Linked DNA regions of Moorella thermoacetica. The protein of the gene in region 2 interacts with the protein of the main gene of each other region in a pairwise test. Links are inferred from orthologs where the notes say so. Each region holds a gene or a part of one and is shown on either strand. Other genes may lie near its edges. The genes, in order: sfsA and MOTHE_RS02495.

Region 1 (8,570 bases), 150 kb from region 2 along the record:
CCGAATGCCGGCAACAAAAGGCGATAATCTGTTCCTGGCTGTTAGTCATCAATTGCCCCCCTTATCCCCGGCTGCCGCCTGGAGCAGGCGAACATCGGTATACTCCGGCAATTCCAGGGCATGGGCCGGGCACTCGGCTACACAAATGCCGCATCCCTGGCAGGAACGGGTCCGGACCAGAGCCTTGCCCTGGACGACCATAGCCCCGTGGGGGCAGGTACGGACGCAGGTCAGGCAGGCGGCGCAGGCCCCGTCGAGGGGCCGGAAGGCCAGGGTCACCGGAGCCGCCTCCGGCTCCTCACCCTTCAGGAAAGAAACGACAGCCGCCGCCGCCAGGGAGGCCGCTGTCCCGGCTTCCCCCGCCGGTACCGGTTCCCTGCCGGCGGCCACCAGGAAGATACCGCGGCGGTTGGTGGTCACCGCCCGGTAATAGAGGCTATCCATCCCGGCCGGCCCGTTCGCTTCTCCCTGAACTGCCTTAAGCCCCAGGCGCTGCCAGAGCCTGCGGGTGACGGGAGTGGCCGCGAGTTCCTCACCTACTACCAGCAGGTCCGGGTGGAGCCTGGTTACTTCCGGCATGCCGGGGGTGAGGCGGGTAGGGTCGCTCACCTCCAGGCAGGCTCCGTCCCAGGACGGCACCTCCTGGGGCTTGATGAAGATCACCCCGGCCTCCCGCAGGCGCCCGTAAAGGGCTTCCAATTCCGGCAAAGCTGCTACCCGCACCTGCCGGGCCAGGACGTAAATGGTACGATCCGGCTCCAACCTCTCCTTTAAAGCCGCTATATTCTGCCAGGCCAGGGCATGGATAGCGAGGGATAGGTCGCCGGCCGCGTCCAGCCAGAAAACCACTTCACCCCCGCCCCTGATCCCAGCCAGCAGATCACCGTCGGCAGTACCAGTAACTCCCTGAGAGGTTAAGGCCGGTATCCTTCCCCCTGCCGCCAGTTTCGCCGCTAACTGCTGCTGGGTCAGGATGGGTACTGCCCCCGTCGCTATACCTGCCGGCAGGCCGGCAGCGAGGCGATTGGCCAGGAGGATAGCCCTGACCTGGAGATTGGCCACCCGCCGGCCATCTCCCACCTGGACGCTGAAGCTACCGGCATCACCGTTTACGCCCAGGATCTCCCGGCCGGGGAGATAGGTAACCTTGGAGTTATCTGTAAGCTCCGACCAGAGGGGCCCCGCCAGTTCGCCCGCCGGGTCGGCAGGGTCGAAATCACCGTCATCGTCCAGGAGCAGGACGCGAAGGCCTGCCCTCATCAAATCCCGGGCCGCTAGCAAAGCACTGGCTCCCCGGCCTGATACCAGGACGTCAGCAGCGGCCGACCTGCCGGCCCCGGAACTTATATCCGACATTCCTGCCTTTTCTCCGCTGCCCTCCAGCAGCTTCCGGACACCGGCCGCCGCCAGCCGGCCGTGGGTGATACTTTCCTGGATGTCCCGGGGGGCCTGGCAGGTGCCGGCCAAAAACACGCCGGGGGTACTGGCCTGGATGCCGTTCGGTCCATCAACGGCGGCCAGAAAGCCGGCAGGATCCCTTTCCAGGGAGAGGCCTGGTAAAATCTCGCCCCTAACCGGGGTAATCCCTACGGCCAGGACTACCCGGTCAAATTCCTCCGTAGCCAGGGTGCCGGTGCTCAGGTCTTCATAGTGGATACTGACCCGGCCATCCCGCCCCCGGCGTATCTCTGAAGGCATGCCCCGGACCAGCTTCAGGCCCGGAGTCGCCCGTAACTCCCGGTAAAGTTCCTGCAACCTGGCATCATTTAGCTGCAGGTCCATATAGAAAATGGTTATCTCCCGGGACAGCCCCCTGTACTTTAAGGCCCTGGCCAGGCGCAGGGAATAACCGCAGCAAACGCGGGAGCAGTAATCATGGCCCAGTTTCCGGCTGCGGGAACCGGCACACTGGATAAAGGACAGCCGTTCCCAACCGGGAGCATCCAGGTCCCCCTGGCTGAGGGCACTTTCCAGTTCCATGGCTGTCGTAACCCGGGGGTAAAAGCCGTAACCATATTCCGGCAGGCCGGCGGCGTCAAAGGGTGCAAAACCGGTGGCTACCACGATTGCCCTGGCGCGGATGGACTCCGGCGACGCCGGTTCCAGCTCAATGGCTGCACGGGGACAGGCTGCAACACAGGCCTGGCAGTCTTCTTTCGCCCGCAGACAGCAGGAATGATCCAGGCGATAGGCCCGCGGAAGCCCCCGCGGGTGGGGCGGCAGGATAGCCCCCGCCGGGCAGGCCTCCCGGCAACGGCCGCAGTGATCGCATTTTTGCCAGTCAATCCGGGGCCCGGTCGCCCTCAGGCTGGCGGTGAAAGCTCCCGTTGTACCAGTGACACCAACCACCACCATCCCGGTGACCAGGGTAATATTCTCCCGGCTGGTGACTTCCTCCAATAAAGGGAAGCCCAGGCAGATATTACAACGGCTGCAGTCCTCCCCGGCTTTACAGCCGTAATCCAGCCACCTGCCCCCCAGTACAGCTTCCTTTTCTACGATCATCACCTGCAGGCCCGCCCGGGCCAGGTCCAGGGCCGCCGCCATACCCGCCGGCCCGCCGCCTACAACCAGGACGTCCAGTTTTCCTGACAAAGGCTACACCCCCAACTTTTCCCGCACCCCGTCGGCGGAAATCTGGTTTAGCTCCAGGCCTAGTTCGTCCGGGTCCAACCCCAGGGCCAGCCCCAAGAGCTGGGGGAAATACAGGATGGTCAATTCCTGGTCATCGGGCTGGCTGTTGCTGAAATTCAGGCCGCAGGTGGGACAGGCAACCAGCAGGGCGTCGGCCCCGGCCCCCTGGGCCTCCCTGACCTTCCGGCCCGCCTGTTCCCGCGCCAGGTCGGGCCGCAGGCCCATCAACCCGCCACCGCAGCAATCATTTTTACCTTCATAGCTGATACTGGCGGCTCCGGTAGCGGTGACCAGCCGGTCCAGGGCCTCCGGGGCTTCAGCGTCCTCCCTGGGGTCTACCCCGTACCGGTGATAGACCCTGGTGGGCCGGAAGTAGTGGCAGCCGTAATGGACGGCAATCTGCAGGCTGTCCAGGGGAAGGCTCACCCGGCGACGGATCTCCTGCCGTCCCGGGGAGCTGTCCAGAACGCGGAGGAAATGCTGGACCCTGGTTGTACCCTGGTAACGGAGACCCACCCGGGCCAGGTCCCCGTTTACCCGCTTGCGGAGGTCCGCATCCTCTTTGAGTTCCAGGTCGGCTTCCGTCAGGGTACCGCTGCAGGCGTTGCAAAGGGTGACAATGGGCAGGCCGGCAGCTTCCGCCTGGCAGAGGTTATGGGCCGCTACCAGGAGGGCGGCATAACTATCCAGGGCCTTTAAGGGATAGCCGCAGCAACGAAACCCGGGTAGGTCGACCAGTTCGATCTCCAGGGCAGCGGCTACCCGGCGGGCCGCCAGTTCATAACCCAGGTTGCGGACCGGTACATTGCAGCCCAGAAAAAGCGCGTAACGCCGGCCCGTCATTCTACCAGCCTCCCCTGCAAGCCGGTCAGGGCCAGGAGCTTGCCGAGAATCCCCGTCTCTTCATCCAGGGCCGGTAAGCCTTCTTCCTCCCGGTATTCATTATGAAACTCGTCAATATTGTAGAGGCGGCCGTCCTCAGCCACGAGTCTGGCTGCCGCCAGGAGGGCTGCCGGGGCAAAACCCCGCTCGCAGGCCAGGTTTTTCAGGGCCAGGAGGACTTCCGCCGGCCGGGCCTCCTCCGGGCAGCGCTCCTGGCAGGTATAACAGGCCAGGCAGTACCAGAGCTTTTCATCCTTGAGGACAGCTTCTTTCTCACCCAGGACCGCCAGGCGAAAGATCCGGCGGGGGTTATACTCCGGATCCAGGGTGGCTACCGGGCAGCCGGAGGTACACCTGGCACACTGGTAGCAGGCCCGCATTGTCGTAAAGGCTGGCCAGCCGTTCAAGGGGTCGTTCCCTTGCTGCATCCCTTTCGCGCTCCTCCGAAAATAGGGTTTTGCCAAAATGGTTACTATTGGCAAGCACCCCCCATGAGGGAATAGGCCGGTTACACCCTTATTTCTGGTGTTTGGCTATTTCCTGCTCGATAAAGGCCTTGAGGGCCTCTCCCTGTAAGAGGCCGGCCACCTCTGCCGGGTTGCTCATTTTGATTTTGGCAATCCATCCTTCCCCGTAGGGATCGCTGTTGATCAGGCCGGTCTGCTTCTTGAGATTTTCGTTGACGGCAATGACTTCCCCGCTCACCGGGGCATAGGCCCGGCCCACCCACTTGCCGGATTCCACGGCTGCCAGCGGTTTACCCCGGGCCACGGTTTTGCCTGCCTTGGGCAGGTTGATATGGACGAAGGCACCAGCCAGTTGCTGGGAGAAGTCGGTCAACCCGACGGTGGCAACGTCACCTTCTATTCTGGCCCAGCTGTGCTTGTCGTCGTAATAGAGCTCGTCGGGAAAGTTGTAGGTGGCAATTTGCACTTTCCAGTTCCCCTCCGTTCCCGCAAAGTATTGATGGGTGAAAGCACTGACTAAATGAACAGGCTGATCTTCGCATTGGCCGCTTCCTGGAGAAAGGCAGCCACGCCGCCGAATTCGACCCCGTCGATAAGGTCTTCCTCGGGAATCTCCATGACCTGCATGGACATGATGCAGGCCACAAATTTGACCCCCATTTCCCGGGCCAGGGCCAGGAACTCGCTGACCGCCTGGACCTTTTTGCTCCGCATCTGCTTCTTCATGAAAAAGGGACCCAGGCCGGCCATATTAAATTTGGAGAGGGGCAGCCTGTCAGGGCCGGAGGGCATCATCCAGTCAAACATCCTGCCCAGGAGGGAACTGGCACCCCTGCGGCCCCGGGGTTTTTTGAGGAGGTTGATGCCCCAGAAGGTGAAAAAGATGGTTACCTCCATGCCGGAAGCCGCCGCCCCGGTGGCCAGGTTAAAGGTGGCCAGGGCTTTGTCCAGGTCGCCACTGAAGCAAATGATGGCCATCTTGTCTTCAGCCATGACCTGTGCCTCCTAACTTTTCTTTACATAATAGCTGGTGTAATTGCTACCGGCCTCGGACCCCAGGTAGATGTTACCCGTCTTCTGGCACCAGGCCGGGATGTCCACTGCCGCCCCCTTGTCGTCGGCCTGAACCTCCAGGACCTGCCCGGAATCCATGGCCTTGATTTTTTGAGAGAGCTTGACGATGGGCATGGGGCAGAGCAGCCCCCTGGCGTCTAAAACTGCATCGGCCTGCATGGTGATGACCTCCTTAGAAAAAATATTGCGGGGTGACTTTCACAAAACCTTCCCGTGCTTTACGGCCAGGTCAACCATTTCGCCATAATCAATGACCCTGGTTCCCGGGTAAGTAGCTTTTGTATCCAAGCCCCGGGCTTCCAGGTCGGCCGCCAGGGCGTAAAAATTTATCCCCTGAACGCGGGCCTGATCGACCATTTCCTGGTAGTCAGCCGGTGCTTTATGCAGGGCCAGGACGGCATCCTGGATCAGGATAACCTCCGAACCCGGCTGGGTCATAGCCAGCTGGAGGTTGCGCCGGTAATCCTGCCGCTGAAATGGGGAACGCGTTAACAATACCAACAAGGGGCCCTTCCTCCTTAAAATTGGATAATACCTTCTGCTCCCGCCAGGGCTTCACCCAGGCCTGCCCGGTCGACCACCCGGCCGGCCAGGATTTTGTCTTCGGGTATGCCCCGTTCTTCCAAAGATTCCCTGGAAACCAGGAGTTTTACGCCCATATCTTCAATGCTGGCAAAGGCCTCTCCCAGGGATTTCATCTGCAGGGCTTTCGGGTTCTGACCCGGGTAAACAGCCCAGACACCGTCATCAAGGAGAACCACGGTGGTATCTACCTCCAGGCTCGCCATGCCGATGGCGTAGCGGTAGCCCTCGACCATAGCCGCTGTCCCGTAAGGGGCGGAAGGAATCAAAACCATCACTTTTTGCAATTTCCTGTCACCTGCCTCTTATGGCAATTATTAAAATCCAAAGTTAATCAAGACATCGGCCTCCTGGATCATATCAGCCATATCAACCAGGCTACCCATTTCCGCCCCGTCGATGTACATCTCGTCGGTAATGCCCCGGAACTTGGAACAGGCACCGCAGGAAGCGATGCGGACACCGGCGGCGGCCAGTTCCTGGAGCATAGCGGCAATATTGCGCTCACCGGGGGCGTCGATATTTTTATTGGCGGCCACTACCCCGTCGATGTACAAAAAAAGGCTGACGCCATGCCCTTTGGCCAGGGCCGCCCGGGCCAGGCCATAGGCCGTATCTAAATTCTGGTAGGTATAGGGGCCGGTCTGGACTACCAGGCAAAGCTGTGCCATGCATTCTCCCCTCCTTCCCTTTATTCTTCTAGAATGGCCTCTTCAGGCCTCTTTGCCTCCTCCCCCCTTTTTTCAGCCAGGACAAGGGTACGAATTTGCTCCATCAGGGTAAAAAGTTCGGGTTTCTTTATGGCATAAAAGACGTTGCGCTCTTCACGCCGGCGGCTGAGGTAGCCTTTGTGCAGGAGTATTTGCAGTTGCTGGGAGACGTTGGACTGTTTTTCCCCGGTTTCGCGGACAATCTCGCTGACACTCTTTTCGCCCTCCCGGAGGGCGCAGAGGATCTTTACCCGCACCGGGTTGGCGAGGCCCTGGAGGAACTCCGCCACCAGGGTGCATTCAGACTTGGAAAGCATTCTTGTACTCCTCGGGAGTTATATGAATAGATTAATGATCTTTAAATTATTAATTTCATTATCCCATGAACTCTTGTGCCCGTCAAGGTGAAAATATTCCTTTGCACCCGGAAAATTTTCTTTCCCGGCAGGGGGCCGCCCCAGTACGATTACTAACGCCCTTACGCAAAAAAACCCGGCCTTATCTGAGCCGGGGGTTAAGGTGGTGATAATAGTCATGGGGCTCGCCGTTTCCCTGCGGGACCTGAGGAGTAACACACCTGGACGCAATGGTGGTATAACTCGTTTCGAACCGTATACGTGGCTCCCTTGCTATAGTATATACTGACCCTCATTTTTCCTAAAGTTTTACCATTACGGGAGCGATCAGGCTGACTGTCACCGGGTCGATATGGCAGCGGTAGGCATAGATTTCCACCCCGGCGGCAGCCGCTTCTCTGATGGTGCTGGAAAAGCAAGGGTCGGTAACCTCGTTGGGGGCCAGGCTGATAGCATCTTCCCGCTGGATGATAAAAACGGCTGCCGCCCGGTAGCCCCGGGAGTGCAGGGCCATCAACTCCCGCAGGTGACGGCTGCCGCGAGCAGTCGGGGCATCGGGGAAAAGGGCCAGCCCACCTCTTACCAGGGTTACCGATTTTACCTCAACGTAGCAGGGGGGGTGTCCATCACCCTGGAGTAAAAAGTCCAGGCGGCTGGAACCGGCCCGGACCTCGGTCGCCCGCAGCCGGTAACCTTTGAAGGGTTCAAGGCTCCCGGCCTGTAAGGCGGCGGCAAAGAGGCGGTTGGGCAGGCGGCTGTCCAGGGAAATAAAGGTACCGTTCTGGCGGAGCAGGACCACGTCGTAGGCCGTTTTCCTATCCCCCTGCCGTGATGCCGGGGCCAAGTAGACCTCAGCCCCGGGCAGCAACAGTTCCGTCAAGCGCCCCGGGTCGGCCAGGAAGGCAACCAGCTTCTCCCCTTCCCTGGCAGCCACCACTGTAAAACGGTTCGGCCGGGAAAGAAAGGTAGCTTTAATCAAATTGGCGGGTAGTTCGACCATGACGCACCCCTGCCTCCGCCAGCCCCTGCGGTGGCATAAGCCATTCAGCAGGGCAGCCTGGTAAAATTTTTCCCAACATCGGTTTTGTGGGCATACATTGCGTAAAGAATTCCTTAAGGAGCCGTGTGTGTTAATTACGCCAGCACGGCTCTGTGATGTGGGGGATGCTTCGAGGCATACTTCTCCTCGACCATTTTACCTTACAGTGACAGCTTTCTGATACGTTGCTGGGTCTGGCCGGGCAACAACGCAGATATGCGGTAATTGAAGAAGTCAATAAAAACCTGGTAGGGTGGTAACTGTGACGTGTGATAGCCGTGGTCGACCCGGATTTTGCCCAGGAGGATAACCTACGCTATCTCCAGCGCGCCGGTGGCCACTATATATTGCCGCGGAGAAGATACGTACGTTAAGGATACCATGGCAGTATAGTATTTTAACATACCTTTTTCATTTTACCAATTGCTTCCCATAACCCGTTCAGATAGGCGATCCCAAGAGCCCTGTCATACAGGCCATACCCAGGCCTGCCTACTTCTCCCCAGATCATTCGACCATGGTCCGGCCTGATATATCCCTTGAAATCAATATCATGGTATGCCTTCATAATCTCAAACATATCCAAAGATCCATCCGAAGACAAATGAGAAGACTCATCAAAATTGCGGAGTGAATGTATCTTAATATTCCTTACATGACCGAAGTGTATTCTTCCTTTAGCGCCGAAATAGCGTATAAGAGCAGGAATATCGTTGTCCGGATTTGCCCCAAGACTACCACTACATAGTGTGATACCATTGTAGGGGCTGTCTACCAGGGCCATGATCTTTTCCAGGCTTTCTTTGGATTTTACAATCCTGGGAAG
Region 2 (8,656 bases):
TGGCCAGCGCCATTACTGCTGTTCCCAGGAGCCCCGGCCTGCTCCCCTGGTATCACCCGGGGCAGGTCTGCTGCCGCCTGCCGTTCCCGCCAGCTACCATACTGGATGCCGGCTCCGAAGATGAGAGCCACCGCCAGGGCTGCTGCCAGCCAGCGTACGCGCCTGTCCCACTCCCACATGCTGCATCACCCCGGAAGAAATTTCTTCCTGGAATTAATTACGACTCAAAAGGCCATCTTCCTGCCAGCGACGACATAATTTTCGCCGGGATTGGATCCCGGCGAATGATGGAAGGCCGCCCCGGGGCGGCCCTTTAACGGAAGAAAATCAAGGTGTCCAGGATAAATAAAGGAATTAAAATCCCTATCGACCAGCCCATGTAGCCGAAAAAGCTGGGCATGCGAATATTATTCTCTTCCGCTATTGACCGCACCATAAAGTTGGGGGCATTACCGATATAAGTATTGGCACCCATAAACACGGCGCCGCAGGATATGGCCAGGAGCATCTTGGGAGCCACGACACCCAGGGTGGTAGGCACCCCGGTGGTTGCCCCCAGGCTGGTAGCGGTGGTCAGGAATACCAGGTACGTCGGGGCGTTATCCAGGAAGCTGGAAAGGGCTCCCGTGGCCCAGAAAAATTGGGCCGGGTGAGTTAAGCCCAGTTCCGCGCCGCGGGCGTGGAGGATGGCCAGGGCCGGAATCATGGTCATAAAGATACCGGCAAAAAGGATGGCTACTTCCTTGATGGGACCCCAGGTAAAGCGATTATCTTTACGAATATCCATAGAAGTAGTCTTCCATGACAGGAAAGCCGCCAGGAGAATGGCCAGGTCGCGGATTATGTTGGTGTAGGGCAGCACCACTGCTTCTTCGCCGTGGCGGAAGATAGTAATGCCGTAAAGGTTCCCGGTTTGCTGGTCGGCAAAGGCCGGGTTCTTGGCCAGGATACTACTTAAAATAACAGCGCCGACAATGATACCCAGGTAAATAAGATTCTGTAAACCCTCTACCCGCAAGGGGTCCTGCCCGCCCTTTGCCCGGGGCACCTTTTCTTTACGGTAAAAGTAACTATCCAGGAAGTAGTAAAGGGTGAGGAGGATTAGTACATTAAATCCCATGGGCAGGATTAACCTCATGGTCCAGAAGAAGGGCACCCCCCGTAAATAACCCAGGAACAGGGGCGGGTCGCCTACGGGGGTGAGGGCCCCGCCGATATTGGAAATGAGGAAGATAAAAAAGATGATTATGTGGGCCTTGTAACGCCGCCACTCGTTGGCCCGGATAACCGGCCGGATCATGAGCATGCTGGCTCCGGTGGTCCCAATCCAGCTTGAGAGGATCGTGCCCACCAGCAGGAGCAGGACGTTCACACCCGGATTACCCCGCAGGGTACCACGAAGAATGATTCCCCCTGCCACTACGAAGAGACCGAAGAGAAGGATGATAAAGGGCAGGTAATCCAGGAGATACACTTCCACTGCCTGGGTAAAGGCCGTACCGCTCCCGAAGGCAATTAAGAACGGTACAAAGAAAACCAGGGACCAGAACAAGCTTACCTTCCCCATGTTGTGCTCCCACCAGGAGGCGTTGACCAGCGGCCAGATGGCAATGGACAGGAGCATCCCTACAAAGGGTAATACGCTCCATAAAGGTAACATTTTACCCAGCTCGTTTCCTGTCGCCGCCCATGCCACCCCCCCGAGGGGCAAAAAAGAGCCGCAAAGAAGCAAGGTTAATACCGCAACTCTTTTAATGCTCATCTCCACCTGTCCCTTCTCTGAGAATACAATTTTCGGGCCAATTCCATAATAAAAAAACATCGCCCCCCTGGATAGTGAATCTTGTCCACCAGGGGGTTACCCTGACCTGGAGCGGGGCCCTGTTATCCCAGGTGGATGACTTTTTTGCCCTTAGGCTCCAACTCCCGGTCAGGGTCGCCGATGATCCCTGGCGGCTGTCGCGGGGGTACAGTCTCTGTCCTGCAGAAATTACCCCGATTTGGAAGGCCCCCAGGTTCAACAGGTTTAGATGTCCATCAACTGGCCCGGCGAGCTACCACATTGACAAGTTTATCAGGGACAACAATGACCTTTACCACCTGCTGTCCGGCCAGCAGGGCTGCCACCTTATCCCGGTTCAGGACGAGTTCCTCGATTTTCTCCCTGGCCAAACCTGCCGGCACCTGCATCCGGTCTTTTACCTTACCGTTAATCTGGATTACTAGAGTGATCTCCTCTTCCACCAGGGCCTCAGGGTCGTACTGGGGCCAGGATTCCCGGTGAACGCTTTCCTGTCCACCTAGGCCCTGCCAGAGTTCCTCAGTAATATGGGGGGCAAAGGGAGCCAGCAGGGTTACCAGCTTGCGCAAGACCTCTCCCATGAGAACCAGATTCTGCTCCTCTTCCGGAACAGTGTCCTGGTAACGATAACAGCCATTGACCAGTTCCATAATAGCGCTGATGGCCGTATTAAAGTTAAAGCGTTCCTCCACATCCTCAGTAACTTTCTTGATGGTGGCGTGGAGGAGGCGCCAGAGCTCCCGGTCAGCATGGCTCCTGATTTCCAGGCTGCCTCCCGCCCTGCGGACTGCGTCAGCGTAGGAACCTACCAGGCGCCAGACCCGGTTTAAGAAGCGGTAGCAACCCTCCACTCCCTGGTCGCTCCACTCCAGGTCCCGCTCCGGCGGGGCGGCAAAGAGGATAAAGAGGCGGGCCGTATCCGCCCCGTAACGATTGATTATCTCCTCAGGACTGACGATATTGCCTTTGGACTTGGACATCTTGCTGCCGTCCTTAAGGACCATTCCCTGGGTCAGGAGGTTCTGGAAGGGCTCCTCCACCCCTACCAGGCCGAAATCATGGAGGGCCTTGGTGAAGAAACGGGCGTACATCAAATGGAGGATGGCGTGCTCCACCCCGCCGATATACTGGTCCACGTTCATCCAGTAGTCGACTTTATCCCTCTCAAAGGCCCGATCCTGGCTGTGGGGACTGGTATAGCGCAGGAAGTACCAGGAAGAACAGACGAAGGTGTCCATGGTGTCCGTTTCCCGCCGGGCCGGGCCGCCACACCGGGGACAGGTGGTATTAACAAACTCCGGGCAATAGGTTAAGGGCGATTCCCCTGTGGGTCTGAATTCCACTCCTTCGGGCAGGATAACCGGCAGGTCTTCCTCCGGTACCGGCACAATACCGCACTGGTCGCAGTAGATCATGGGTATGGGGGCGCCCCAGTAACGCTGGCGGGAAATGAGCCAGTCCCGCAGGCGGTAGTTCACCCTGGCCCTGCCCCTGCCGATACTCTCCAGGTATTCAGTAACCTTCTGAATACCCTCCCGGTTGGGCAGGCCATTAAAGGGACCCGAATTCACCATAATGCCGTCTTCTACATAGGCCGCTGCAAGCTCTCCGGCCGGCAACTCCGAACTGGCGGGCCGGATAACGACCTTTACAGGCAGGTCGTATTTGCGAGCAAATTCAAAGTCCCGCTGGTCATGGGCCGGTACCCCCATGACGGCACCGGTACCATATTCCATGAGGACATAGTTAGCAATCCAGATGGGCACCCGTTCGTTATTTACCGGGTTAATGGCATAGGCACCTGTAAAAAGACCTTCCTTTTCCTTTTCCGTGGCGGTGCGATCCAGGGCGCTCAAATAGCGCGCCGCCTGGACGAATTCCTCCACCGGCCCCTCATAGGGCGTCCCGGCGGTTAACTTCTCCACCAGGGGGTGTTCGGGCGCCAGGACCAGGTAGGTAACGCCGTACAAGGTGTCGGGTCGCGTGGTGAAAACAGGAATCTCTTCGCCGCTACCCTCCACCCGGAAGACTACTTCCGCACCGGAACTCTTGCCAATCCAGTTCTCCTGCATGATCTTTACCTTATCCGGCCAGCCCGGGAGCTTTTTCAAATCCTCCAGCAGGCGATCGGCATAATCGGTAATGCGGAAGAACCACTGCTCCAGGTCTTTACGCATTACCGGGGTATGGCAGCGCTCGCAGGCCCCGTCTACCACCTGTTCGTTGGCGAGGACGGTAGCGCAGGAGGGGCACCAGTTGACAGCAGCCTTCTTGCGGTAGGCCAGGCCGTGTTTATACATTTGCAGAAAAAGCCACTGAGTCCAGCGGTAGTAGTTGGGGTGGCAGGTGGCCACCTCCCGGTCCCAGTCGTAGCTGATGCCCATGGCATGGAGCTGGCGGCGCATGTTGGCAATATTGCTCCAGGTCCACTCCGCCGGCGGGATGCCCCGGTGGATGGCGGCGTTTTCCGCCGGCAGGCCAAAGGCATCCCATCCCATGGGATGGAGGACGTTATAACCCCGCATCCGCTTGACCCTGGCCACTACATCACCGATGGAATAGTTCCGGACGTGCCCCATGTGCAAGTTGCCAGAAGGGTAGGGGAACATCTCCAGGCAGTAAAATTTGGGCTTATCGGGATCCTCCGTTACCCGGTACAGGTCGCTGGCCTCCCAGCGGCGTTGCCATTTGGGTTCGATCTCTTTGAAGTTATAGCGTGCTTCCATAAATGTCACTCCATACTACCAGACTCAAGGGCTCTCTATGGCTACTCTCCGGGCATCGCCCCAGAGGCGCTCCAGGTCGTAGAACCGGCGCTCTTCTTCGAGAAAGATATGGACTACTACGGCACCATAATCCAGCAATACCCATCGAGCCGCCTCCAGGCCTTCCCGGTGGAGGAGTTCCACCCCGGCTGCGTCCAGGATCTCTTCGACCCGGCCGGCTATGGCCTGAACCTGGACGGTGGAGGTACCGCTGGCGATGACGAAATAGTCGGCAATGAGGGTTATGCCCTGCAGGTCAAGGATAACCGGATCAATTCCTTTTTTCTCCAGCACCGCCTGGGCCGCCAGCTGGGCTACCCGGCCTGCATCCATAAATTTTAGCCTCCTACGTAAATAGGGTTCTACAATTTAGGCTATTAGTTGGTTTCCTGGGGGCTGGTTTGAACTATATTAACTCCATGCCAGATTTTCTTTCTTTTGCTGGCGATTGCTGGCCGTCATAAGCGGCCCGTCCGCATATGAATTAGGGTGGAAAGATTACTTTCAGGCGCTGGTTTCCTCCTGGCCGGACAGGAGGAGATAGTTTCGGGCCTCGATGGTGACCGGGTGGAGGGGTTGGCCTTTGCCCACGAGGTAAAGAATACTGGTTTCAAAGGCTTTCAGCAGGGCCGCATTTAAATCTGCGGCTGCCAGCCGGCGCAGTTCTTCCACCCCGGGAAAACGGCGTTCCGGTTCAATAACATCCGCCAGGTAAATAATCTTATCCAGGGCCGTCATGGCTACGGCTCCTACCGTATGCCGGGCGACGGCCTGGAGAACCGCCCGATCTTTTATGCCCAGGTCCTGTTTGATAAGTAAAGCGCCAACAGGGCCATGGAGCAAAATGGGGAGCCGTCTTTCCAGTTCGCAGGTTATCAGTCCGGCCCCTGCGGCCAGGGTCAGGAGCTCCCCAGGAGGTAAATCCCGGGCATAATCGTGTAACAGGCCCGCCAGGCGGGCCTGCTCCGGATCGACCTTATTTTTGCTTGCCAGCCGGGCAGCTGTACCGGCTACTCCCAGGCTATGCAGATAACGCTTTTCTGATAACCTGGCAGCTAAAATCTCCTGATAGTTAGCCATTGTTCCTATTCCACTTTCTTTCTTCCCTCCGCCCTGATGCTTAACAAAAACCCCCTATTATATTAATAGGAGGTTCAATACGCCCGGGCAGTATGGGCCTAGGAACGAGCCCGAGCTTCGTTGACGGTAAGGATACGCCCGCCCAGTTCGGCCCCGTTCATGGCGGCGATCATCTGATCTGCGTCGGCATCGTTTACTTCTACGAAGCCAAAGCCCCGCGACCGGCCAGTCTGGCGATCGGTGATAATACGTGCGCTCAACACTTCGCCGTGGGAAGCAAAGGCCCTCGCCAGTTCTTCCTCACTGGTAGCCCAGGGAAGGTTACCCACATACAGGGTACGCACCAATGCCTTTCACCTCTTCTTAGATGTTATTTAGTAGTATATAGTCCTAGCCCTTTTCGTATACACCATCTAACCGGGGCCGGTATAATCCCCGGGAGCGGATATACTCTTCTACTGCTTCCGGCAGCAGGTATTTTATAGGTTTGTTGTTTTTTACCCGCCAGCGAATGTCAGTAGAAGAAATGGCCAGAGCCGGGACTTCGATGAGATGAATACGGTGCCTACCCTCGACCGGTAACTGGGGCCTGGATTCCTCGAGCCGGTTCAACTGAAAACCAGGTCGCGTGGCAGCAATAAAATGACACTCACGCAGGAGCGTGTCGACATCCTTCCACGTCAAGATTTCCAGGATTGCGTCGGCACCGGTAATAAAGTAAAGCTGGACTTCAGGGCCGTACTCCCGCCGGAACTCAGCAACTGTGTCGACGGTGTAGGAAAAACCCTCCCGATCAATCTCGCTCCGGGATACCTCGAAATACGGATTACTGGCTGTAGCCAGCAGGGTCATCTGGTAACGGTATTCCGCGTCGGTGACCGGGTAGTCCTTTTTATGGGGAGGGCGCCCGGATGGGACAAAGATCACCTTTTGCAGGGCGAACTCCCAGCGAGCCGCTTCCGCAGTCACTAGGTGACCGTAATGGATGGGATCGAAGGTCCCGCCCATAATCCCTACCCGTCCGGGACGGGTAACTAAATTCATCATTTCCTCCAGATTCCCTATGAAGTTATTTTATCAATTACTGGCGGATCTGTCCACTACCAAAAATAATATACTTAAAAGTTGTTAGTTGTTCCGGCCCCATGGGACCACGGGCATGGAGTTTCTGGGTACTGATACCAATCTCGGCCCCGAAACCGAACTCGTAGCCATCGGTAAAACGCGTTGAGGCATTGACGTATACGGCCGCCGCATCCACCCGGGCCAGGAATTCCCGGGCCGTCTGGTAGTTGGTCGTAACAATGGCTTCCGAGTGTTTGGTGCCGTAACGATGGATATGCTCCAGGGCGCTCTCAAGGGAGTCGACAACCCTTATGGCCAGGATGAGATCCAGGTACTCAGTGGCCCAGTCGGTTTCGGTGGCAACTTCCGCCCAGGGTATGATGGCCCGGGTACGTTCACAGCCCCGGATGGTGACTCCCTTTTCCTTTAAAGCCGCGGCCAGGGAGGGGAGAAAGGAGTCCGCCACCTTTTCATGGACCAGCAGAGTTTCCATGGCGTTACAAACACCCGGACGCTGGGTCTTGGCGTTAATGACAATCCTCTGGGCCATATCCAGGTCGGCTTCGGCGTCGACATAGACGTGGCAGTTCCCCACACCGGTTTCAATGACGGGCACGGTGGCGTTTTCTACCACGGTCCGGATCAGGCCGGCCCCGCCCCTGGGAATCAAAACATCCAGGTAATCATTGGCCCGCAATAAAAGATTTACAGCTTCCCGGTCGGTGGTCTCGATTAATTGGATGGCCCCCTCCGGCGCTCCGGCAGCCGTTGCCGCCCGGCTGATGACACGGGTTAGGGCCTGGTTGGAATAAAAGGCCTCGGACCCGCCCCGCAGGATGACGGCATTGCCGGTTTTTAGACAGAGCCCGGCGGCATCGACGGTGACATTGGGCCGAGCCTCGTAAATAATACCGATAACCCCCAGGGGCACCCGTACCCGGCCAATCTGCAGGCCGTTGGGCCGGGTCCACATGGAGGTCACCTCGCCCACGGGGTCCGGCAGAGCAGCCAGTTCCCGCAGGCCGGCAGCCATATCCCTGATGCGCTTCTCATTGAGGAGAAGGCGGTCCAGGAGGGCCCGGGAAAGGCCCTTTTCTTTTCCGGCGACCATGTCCCTGGCGTTGGCGGCCAGGATGGCTTCCTGTTCTTCCTCCAGGGCCCGGGCCATAGCCAGTAAGGCCTCGTTTTTCTTGCTGGTTCCCAGGCCGGCCAGGATCCGGGCGGCTTCTCTGGCTCTCTGGCCTTTGGTCTGCACCTCCAGGGCTACATTCACCAAAACCGCTCCTTTCCCCTACCCCAGGACAATTAGATTGTCCCGGTGAACAATCTCGTCGTAATCCTTATAGCCTAAGATTTCGCCAATCTCGCCCGTTTTCCTGCCTTTAATCCGAGAAATAGCCGCTGCCGGATAGTTGGCCATACCCCGGGCGATCTCTTTACCAGCGGGATCAACGATACTTACTATAGCCCCCTGGTCGAAATCACCATCCACCGCAATAACGCCACCGGGGAGGAGGCTCTTGCCATTTTTACATATTGCCCGGGCTGCCCCGGCGTCAACCTGGATTTGCCCCTGGACGGCCGGAGCATAGGCGAGCCAGCGTTTCCTGGTGTGGGCCCGATGTTCCCGGGGCAGGAAAATAGTGCCTATTTCCTCACCCTTCAGGACGGCTTCGATTTGCCCGGCCTGGAGACCGCTGGCGATGACCACCGGGATGCCGAAGCTGGTGGCCAGGCGGGCGGCCTGGATCTTAGTGGCCATGCCCCCCGTTGACCAGGTGGAACCCGCCCCCCCGGCCAGGGCTTCTATCTCCGGCGTAATCTCCGTCACGCAGGGGAGCAGGACAGCATCGTCACTGGTAACCGGGTTGGCGGTAAAGAGGCCTCCGGTATCAGTCAGTAAAAACAGGATATCCGCGTCTACCAGCCCGGCCACCAGGGCGGA

What was found.
Region 1: the proteins of MOTHE_RS02495 (region 2) and sfsA interact in binary tests that used the Escherichia coli proteins (3 or more experiments, as listed by UniProt). The link is inferred for Moorella thermoacetica from one-to-one orthologs.

The regions. Positions count from the first base shown.
Region 1 is NZ_CP012369.1:348,741-357,310, reverse strand. Bases 5,857-8,570 are described here. They hold sfsA (DNA/RNA nuclease SfsA), read right to left. Parts: upstream 7,706-8,570; coding sequence 7,007-7,705; downstream 5,857-7,006. Other genes in these bases: uxuA (mannonate dehydratase), read right to left, coding at 8,142-8,570; MOTHE_RS01800 (ArsR/SmtB family transcription factor), read right to left, coding at 6,331-6,666; MOTHE_RS01805 (DsrE/DsrF/TusD sulfur relay family protein), read right to left, coding at 5,957-6,310; MOTHE_RS01810 (DsrE family protein), read right to left, coding at 5,857-5,914. Also shown: MOTHE_RS01850 (hydrogenase iron-sulfur subunit), read right to left, coding at 1-49; MOTHE_RS01845 (FAD-dependent oxidoreductase), read right to left, coding at 49-2,595; MOTHE_RS01840 (CoB--CoM heterodisulfide reductase iron-sulfur subunit B family protein), read right to left, coding at 2,599-3,477; MOTHE_RS01835 (4Fe-4S dicluster domain-containing protein), read right to left, coding at 3,474-3,944; glycine cleavage system protein GcvH, read right to left, coding at 4,033-4,449; MOTHE_RS01825 (DsrE/DsrF/DrsH-like family protein), read right to left, coding at 4,500-4,976; MOTHE_RS01820 (sulfurtransferase TusA family protein), read right to left, coding at 4,989-5,216; sulfurtransferase complex subunit TusB, read right to left, coding at 5,256-5,561; more of MOTHE_RS01810, read right to left, coding at 5,576-5,856. UniProt on the Escherichia coli protein: Binds to DNA non-specifically. Could be a regulatory factor involved in maltose metabolism.
Region 2 is NZ_CP012369.1:499,406-508,061, reverse strand. The notes cover bases 5,857-8,656. They hold MOTHE_RS02495 (glutamate-5-semialdehyde dehydrogenase), read right to left. Parts: upstream 7,985-8,656; coding sequence 6,728-7,984; downstream 5,857-6,727. Other genes in these bases: proB (glutamate 5-kinase), read right to left, coding at 8,003-8,656; nadD (nicotinate-nucleotide adenylyltransferase), read right to left, coding at 6,037-6,690; MOTHE_RS02505 (RNA recognition motif domain-containing protein), read right to left, coding at 5,857-5,990. Also shown: MOTHE_RS02530 (ComEA family DNA-binding protein), read right to left, coding at 1-179; MOTHE_RS02525 (sodium:proton antiporter), read right to left, coding at 314-1,762; leuS (leucine--tRNA ligase), read right to left, coding at 2,038-4,527; rsfS (ribosome silencing factor), read right to left, coding at 4,552-4,899; bis(5'-nucleosyl)-tetraphosphatase (symmetrical) YqeK, read right to left, coding at 5,071-5,646; more of MOTHE_RS02505, read right to left, coding at 5,745-5,856. UniProt on the Escherichia coli protein: Catalyzes the NADPH-dependent reduction of L-glutamate 5-phosphate into L-glutamate 5-semialdehyde and phosphate. The product spontaneously undergoes cyclization to form 1-pyrroline-5-carboxylate.